2 regions of the Brevibacillus sp. HB1.1 genome follow, and region 1 is predicted to be linked to the other one. Evidence: predicted binding sites of a transcription regulator. Region 1 holds the regulator's gene; the other holds the start of a gene.
What was found. The regulator CtsR, encoded in region 1, represses protease genes until heat stress. The targets are predictions, from matches to a motif close to ATGGTCAATAAAGGTCAAACA.

Region 1 (3,888 bases):
CAAGATGTGGGGAAGGATTTACCATAATACGGAAAAAACCCGTTTCTTCGATATGAATGTGCTGATGAATAAGTTATTGGCAAACAAACTGAAAAAGCTGATCAACAGTGTACAGCCTGATGCCTTTATTGCTACGCATCCGTTTGCAAGCTGTATGCTCTCCGTCCTGAAAGGGAGAAATGATTGGAAGGAACCAATCTATACGATCATTACTGACTATACCATCCATCCTTCGTGGATTAATCACCATATCAATTATTACTTCATCGGCCATGAACAACTGTATTACCTGTTAGACGTTTATCGTCAGGACCATCAAAAATTCATTCCGATGGGCATTCCCATCATGAAAAAATTCAGTTTACCATTGGACCCTGATTTGATTCGGCAAAAGTTAGGCCTCGCTCCTGGACAAAAGAGCATTATTCTTTCAGGAGGCGGATTGGGTCTCGGCTCGATGGAAAAGGTATTAGATGGTCTAGAAGAGATTAACATTCCTCTGAAAACCTTTGTGTTAACAGGGACAAACGACAAGCTGTACAATAAAGTGATAAATCGTACGTATCGCCATGAAGTCGTTCCACTAAAATTCATCAATAACTTCCATGAATACTTGGAGACGGCTGATTTAATTGTCACCAAATCAGGCGGACTTACATCAGCTGAAGTAATGAGTAAACGGGTACCCATGATTATTTACAACCCTCTGCCAGGACAAGAAGAGAGGAACAGCCACTTTTTGCTCAATAATGGATGTGCGGTACATGCCAATCTGTCAGAGCAATTGATTTACTTTATCGATGAACTATTGCATAGCCCGTCCAAGGTGGACTATATGCGTAGAATGGGACAGAAAATCTCGAAGCCAGATGCTGCACAACGAATTACCGAGTTTATCATGGATGATATGAATATGTTGTCAAGAGAAGTAGAATAGCTGCCTAGCCAGACAAAATGGAGGAACCCATGACTGTACCATTCGCCATATTATTTGATATGGATGGCACGTTACTGCAAACAGAAAAGCTGTCGACCCCCGCATTTATTCGAACGTTTGACCAGCTTCGTCAACAAGGGCTATGGCAAGGGGAAACCCCTGACGAGCGTGAACTGATCAATGTACTGGGAATGACGATCGAGCAGATCTGGGACAAATTGCTGCCGGGCGCGAGTGAGGAAGCCATTCGCTCAGCAGATGTTTTCTTGCTAGATAATGAAATCCAGTTACTCAAAGAAAGAGTGACCGAGCTATATCCGGATGTAAAATCAACCTTGGAAACACTGCGTGAGAAAGGATTTGCTTTGTTTGTAGCAAGCAATGGGCAAGAAGAGTACATCGATGCCATTTGTCAGGAATACGAGTTAAAGCAACTGATGACCGATCTGTACTCAGCCGGCCGATTCCGTACGCATTCCAAAAATGACCTGGTTGCAAAATTGTTGTCTGATTACAAAATCGGGCAGGCCATCATGGTAGGAGATCGTCACTCCGACGTGGAAGCAGGCAAGACAAACGGTTTATTTACCATTGGATGCGACTTCGGTTTCGCCAAACCAGGGGAGCTTGATGGGGCAGATGTCATCATCACCAGCTTCACTCAGCTACTGAATCATTTGCCAGCAATCGACACCAATACACAAGAACAAACATAAACCATTCCTCAGGGAGTGGTTTTTTTGTTGATCATGTCCAAGTTTCAAGCGACCTTCTTTTGCCCACACTAGAATGTGTAAGGGACACTTGCGGGCACGCACTAAACCCATTATAATTAACGTCAAAGATAGTCAAAGTCAATAGGTAACCTCATAAGAACATACACAGAGGAATAGGAGGCGATGACTTGCGTAACATCTCGGACATCATTGAACATCACTTGAAAAGCATCATTACAAACAGTCCCAATGGATCGATCGAGATTCAGCGTAGTGAGCTTGCCGACCATTTTCAATGTGTGCCGTCTCAGATCAATTACGTCATCAATACGCGTTTTACCGTTCAAAAAGGATACATTGTAGAGAGTAAGCGCGGGGGCGGCGGGTATATTCGCATACGCAAGGTGCAGATTGTCAGCAAAGCACGTTTGCAGGAATTGCTAACAGAAGAACTGATTGGTGAGAGCATCAGTCAGAGCGTGGGAAATGCGATCGTAGAAAGACTAATGGAAGAAGGATTAGTCAACATCAGAGAAGCCACCTTGATGAAAATCGCTACCTCGCGAAATGTATTGACGCTAGAAGCTGAATTGCGGGATCGTTTGCGGGCAAATATTTTAAAGCAGATGATCGCAGCAATCTTGTTGAAGTAAAAGGAGGTATGATGTTATGAACTGTGAGGAATGCGGAAAACGACCGGCGACACTTCATTTGACGAAAATCGTCAATGGCGAAAAAACCGAATACCATATTTGCGAGCAGTGTGCTCATGAAAAAGGGGACGTCTTTACCGGCTTTCACAACTTCAGCATCAACAATCTCCTGTCAGGACTTTTAAAATTTGATCCCATGCAAAAGAATGGACGCGAAACGGCAACGAATAAGCCGCTTCAATGCGAAACATGTGGACTCACATATTCTCAATTTAGTAAAAGTGGACGATTTGGCTGTAGTGATTGCTACACCTTTTTGGGTGACCGACTGGACCCCCTTTTCCGCCGGATTCACGGAAACACACAGCATAGTGGAAAAGTACCAGAGCGTACCGGTGGCAAATTGAAGATCCGTAAAGAGCTGGAACAACTAAAGCAAGCACTGCAAAGTCATGTCGCAAGTGAAGAGTTCGAGAAGGCAGCAGAAATGCGTGATCGAATTCGAGCATTGGAACAAAAAATGGCCCAATCGTAGCAAGGGAGGTTAGCTGGTTATGTCCCAAAAGCAGTTTATGCAAAACCCGTGGAGCAATTGGATGAAAGGAGAAGGTCCTGATTCCGACATTGTCATTAGTACACGGCTGCGTATCGCCCGTAACCTGCGCCAGCACCCCTTTCCGTTATTGGCAACGGACTCGCAGGGCGAGGAAGTCGTCAGAAAGGTAACGGAAGTAAGCGATTCGGAGGCAATGCGCAAAAGGCATCAGCTTCAGGTCATCCAGATGGATCAAATTAACCCATTAGAAAAAAGGGTACTCGTAGAAAAGCATCTGATTAGCCCTCATCTGGCAGAGGAATCTCGCAAAGGTGCTGTATTACTTCGTGAAGATGAGTCTGTCAGCATTATGGTTAATGAAGAAGACCACATTCGAATACAGGTACTATTACCCGGGTTTCGTTTGAACGAGGCATGGGAATTAGGTACGAAGATAGACGACATTTTTGAGAAAAACTTGAACTACGCTTTCGACGAAACACGAGGATATCTGACAAGCTGCCCAACCAATGTGGGTACGGGTATTCGTGCATCTGTAATGCTGCACTTGCCGGCTCTGGTGATGACGCAGCAGATCAGCAGAATTTTACAGGCAATTAATCAAGTTGGTCTAGTTGTTAGAGGAATTTACGGAGAGGGCAGCGAAGCTCTAGGGAATCTTTTTCAGTTATCCAATCAGGTCACACTGGGGATGTCTGAGTCAGATATCCTTTCCAATCTCTACGGTGTAGCCAGACAGATTATTGAGCAAGAGCGTGTGGCACGTACTTATTTGCTGGAGCATACCCGGGTTTCTTTAGAGGATCGGATTTTTCGGTCGTATGGCATCCTGATGTACGCTCGCACAGTAGAGTCAAAGGAGGCGGCTCAGCGCCTGTCCGATGTACGTTTGGGGATTGATCTAGGTATTATTCCAAATGTATCTCCGCTCGTCCTAAACGAACTGTTGGTCACGACACAGCCGGGGTTTTTACAACACCACGCTGGACAAAAGCTCACTCCGGACCAACGTGACGAAAGAAGGGC
Region 2 (3,888 bases), on a different contig from region 1:
AATATGCAGAGAAAATGGTTTTAAAATGCATCAAATGCGGTATATCGTTGTATAGTAAGTGAATCCCAATTCAAAAAAATTCGTTCCATAGTCGGCCAGTTTGAAGTAGAATCGCATCTAGACACATGTATTTTGTTGGACTTACTCGGCGTGCTGCTGAATATTCCGACAAAGCGCAAAAAGGCCTCCAAAGTTGATGACTGGCAGTTAACGATAGAATGACAAAGGAGAAATAGATGTTTCAGAACATTTTAGATTTCTTAATGGAATACGGCTATTTGGGAATGTTCATCCATTCTTTTGCAGACGCAGTCATCTTTCCCGTTCCTGCCTTCTTTCTTCAAGTGCCACTCAGCCTCGTTGATCCTTCGCAGGCATTGTGGATTGCAACGGTAGGCTATGTCGCTTGTCTCTTAGGGACACCCGTTGGTTATTTTATCGGTAAAGTCCTAGGCAAATCCGTTCTGTACAAAATCCTCAAGAAGGAATGGATTGATTCTGCCACAGCGATGTTTCAAAAGAAGGGCGAAGTCGCGATCTTCATCGGTTCATTTACACCGATTCCGTTTAAAGTATTTACAATCATGTCAGGTTGCTTGAAATTCCCGTTGTGGAAATTGCTTGGGTATGCGGCAATTGGACGGGCAGTCAAATTTTACGCAGTCGGATTTTTGTTTTATTTTTACGGTAAAATGGCGGAAAATATGGTCCATAACGTTTCTCTCTATATATTCCTCATCATGGTGCCGCTCATCTTGGTCGGATTATGGGTGAAGAAAATTGTCACCAAGCGCCGCCAGCTGAAAATGGAAAACGCTGGCGTCAGCAATGGCATCAATGAGAAAGTCCTGAATAAATAGCAAAGAAACCCCAATTCACACATTGGGGTTTCTTTTTTTACGCCTGTTATGCTTTTTTGACACGAATGCCTTCCTCTTCTACATCAATCAGCATCGCTGTCACATTGTCTTCTTCCATCACCAGATCCGCAATGCCATCCTCGACATATTGCTGAATTACGCGGCGCAATGGACGTGCCCCGAAGGAAGGGTTGTAGCCCAGCTCAGCTAGCTTTTCTTTTGCGGCATCTGTCACGCTGATCTCCATTCCTTGCTCAGACAGATTGCCCATGACATCTTGCAGCAGCAGATCGACGATTTTGACCAAATCCTGTTTTTCCAGATGGGCAAAGGAAATGATCGAGTCGAAGCGGTTTAGGAACTCCGGCTTGAAGTACGCCCCCAGAGAATCCAGCACGGTGGCGGGTTCGGGCGCTTTTGCTCCAAAGCCAACGGAGATTTTACGCTCGCTCACGCCGGCATTGCTCGTCGCAATGATGACCGTCTCCTTAAAATTCACCGTACGGCCCTGACTGTCTGTTAGACGACCATCCTCCAGAATTTGCAGGAACATGTGCATCACGTCCGGGTGTGCTTTTTCGATCTCATCCAGCAAAATAATGCTGTACGGGTTGCGGCGAACGCGTTCTGTCAACTGACCTGCTTCTTCATGACCAACGTAGCCAGGAGGAGAACCGATCAATTTGGATACCGAGTGCTTCTCCATGTACTCACTCATATCGAGGCGGATCATGGAATCGCGGGTACCAAACAGCTCCTCTGCCAATGCTTTGGACAATTCTGTTTTCCCTACGCCAGTTGGACCGACGAACAGGAAGGAAGCAATCGGTCTGTTTTTCGGTTTCAGACCTGCACGACTGCGTCGAATCGCCTTCGCGACTTGTGTGACCGCCTCGGATTGACCAATGACTTTTGCTTCCAAATGAGCCGCTAGGTTTTTCATTTTCATCTGCTCATCACTTTGCAGCTTTGTAACAGGAATCCCCGTCTTTTGCTCGATCAAGGCTTGGATGTCCGAGACGTCAACCTGGACGCGTTGTTCCTTGCCCTCAATCTGATCCAGCTTCTCTAAAATGCTTGCTTCCTCGTCTCGCAGACGGGCAGCTCGTTCGTATGCCTCTTGCTCCGTCGCTTCCTTTTTCTCCTGATTGATTTGCGCCAGCCGCTCATGCAGTTCTGCCGTATCAACCGCGGAGGACCTCAGGTTCAAACGCGAGCCCACTTCATCCATGAGATCAATCGCCTTGTCAGGCAAGAATCGATCCTGAATGTAACGATGGGAGTATTCCACGCTGGCACGGATGACATCATCCGAGTAAGCGACTTGGTGGAATGCTTCGTATTTCGGACGCAATCCTTTTAAAATCTCTATGGCTTGTTCTACGGTTGGCTCCTTTACCATGACTGGCTGCAGGCGGCGCTCCAGAGCTGCGTCTTTTTCAATCACACGATACTCTTTTAACGTAGTTGCCCCAATCAGTTGCAACTCACCGCGAGCCAGTGCAGGCTTCAGGATGTTCCCTGCATCCATTGATCCTTCCGCAGAGCCTGCTCCCACCAGTAGATGAATCTCATCCACAAACAGGATGACGTTTTTGCGCATTTGCAGCTCGGCAATCACTTGCTTCACTTTTTCCTCGAACTGTCCGCGAATTCCCGTCCCTGCAACCAGAGAGGCGACATCTAAAATGTACACCTGCTTGTTTTTCAGCTTGGTCGGTACTTGCCCTTCCGTAATACGCAAGGCGAGGCCTTCCGCAATCGCCGTCTTCCCGACTCCCGGCTCCCCGATCAGAACCGGATTGTTCTTATTGCGTCGGTTCAAAATCTCAATGACACGCTCAATTTCCTGTTCGCGTCCAATCACAGGGTCAATCAGTCCGGCACGTGCCGCATCGTTTAGATTACGCCCCAGGTCATCGAGGATGCCTCCACCACGCTCTGGTGCTTGTGGTTGCCTTTGGCTGGAAGATTTGCCCGGATTCATCGGGCCTTGGGCAAAGCCTTGCAGGAACTCATCCAGTCCAGAGAAGGAGGAGAAAGGACTAAAGCCCATACCCACTCCCATTTTGTTGGTCAGCTTTGTCTGGCAGTCTTTGCACAGATCGTATTTTTGTTGCTGATTTTGCACGCGTATATGAATAGTCACAGTTGCTTCTCGTTGTTTGCAGATTTCACAATGCATATTCAATCCCCCCAAAAGCGTTGTTTTGGAATTCAGAAGATCTTTGACCTTTCCTGACCTTCGTTGACTTTATTATAGTTTGACCTTTTTTGACTTTCAAGAGGGATTGTTTGGTTTTTTACACTTTGCCCTTTTGCAGATAGGGAACGATTGAAAGTAACCCAATAACAGCTAAACAAGCGCCTATCCACAATGGTGAAACAAGCCCATAGCCACTGCTGATCCCGATCCCGCCTAAGGAAGAACCAATGGCAACACCCAATGTAATAAAGGAAGTATGCATAGTGTTTACCATTGTCCCACTGCCTGCTGTATTCATCACTCGTGCGATCATGGCCGGATTCATCGCGACACCCGTCAACCCAATCAGAACAATGGATAGCACAGCGATCCATTTATTTTCGGCGCCTACGGCAAATAGAACCAATGCCGCTAAGAGTATGCTTAATCCCGTTACAAGAATGCGCATGGTAAAACGATCAGCAAGTCTGCCAATCACGATATTTCCGATCACGGTCGCGATGCCATAAAGGGCAAGCAAATACGGGATACTCGCATCCGAAAATGCCGTTACATCCGTAAGAATCGGAGTAAAATAACTAAACGCTGCGAAGGTACCGCCAATGATCAGCATACTCGTTACATACGCGGCCCAAAGGTGTGGATTTTGAAAACTGGCAAGCTCATCCTTTCCGTTCATCTGGTCTTTTTGTACGGAGGAAGGAAGCAACCATTGGATCAAGATCCCTGATAGCAATACGACAACGGCAACAGCCCAAAAGCTCATTCTCCAGCCGAAATATTGTGCAATCACGGTTGTCAGAGGGAGGCCGATGACAGTAG

Region 2: the regulator CtsR is predicted to act here: its motif matches at 3,086-3,106, upstream of HPY27_RS23410 (ATP-dependent Clp protease ATP-binding subunit).

Annotation. Positions count from the first base shown of each region.
Region 1 covers NZ_JABMIV010000018.1:59,200-63,087, reverse strand. The annotation lists gene HPY27_RS28575 (UDP-N-acetylglucosamine--LPS N-acetylglucosamine transferase) at 1-937, shown strand, start outside; gene HPY27_RS28570 (HAD hydrolase-like protein) at 967-1,653, shown strand; gene HPY27_RS28565 (CtsR family transcriptional regulator) at 1,842-2,306, shown strand; gene mcsA (protein-arginine kinase activator protein McsA) at 2,323-2,841, shown strand; gene mcsB (protein-arginine kinase McsB) at 2,861-3,888, shown strand, end outside.
Region 2 covers NZ_JABMIV010000010.1:201,320-205,207, reverse strand. The annotation lists gene HPY27_RS23415 (YqaA family protein) at 237-860, shown strand; gene HPY27_RS23410 (ATP-dependent Clp protease ATP-binding subunit) at 907-3,045, opposite strand; gene HPY27_RS23405 (MFS transporter) at 3,164-3,888, opposite strand, start outside.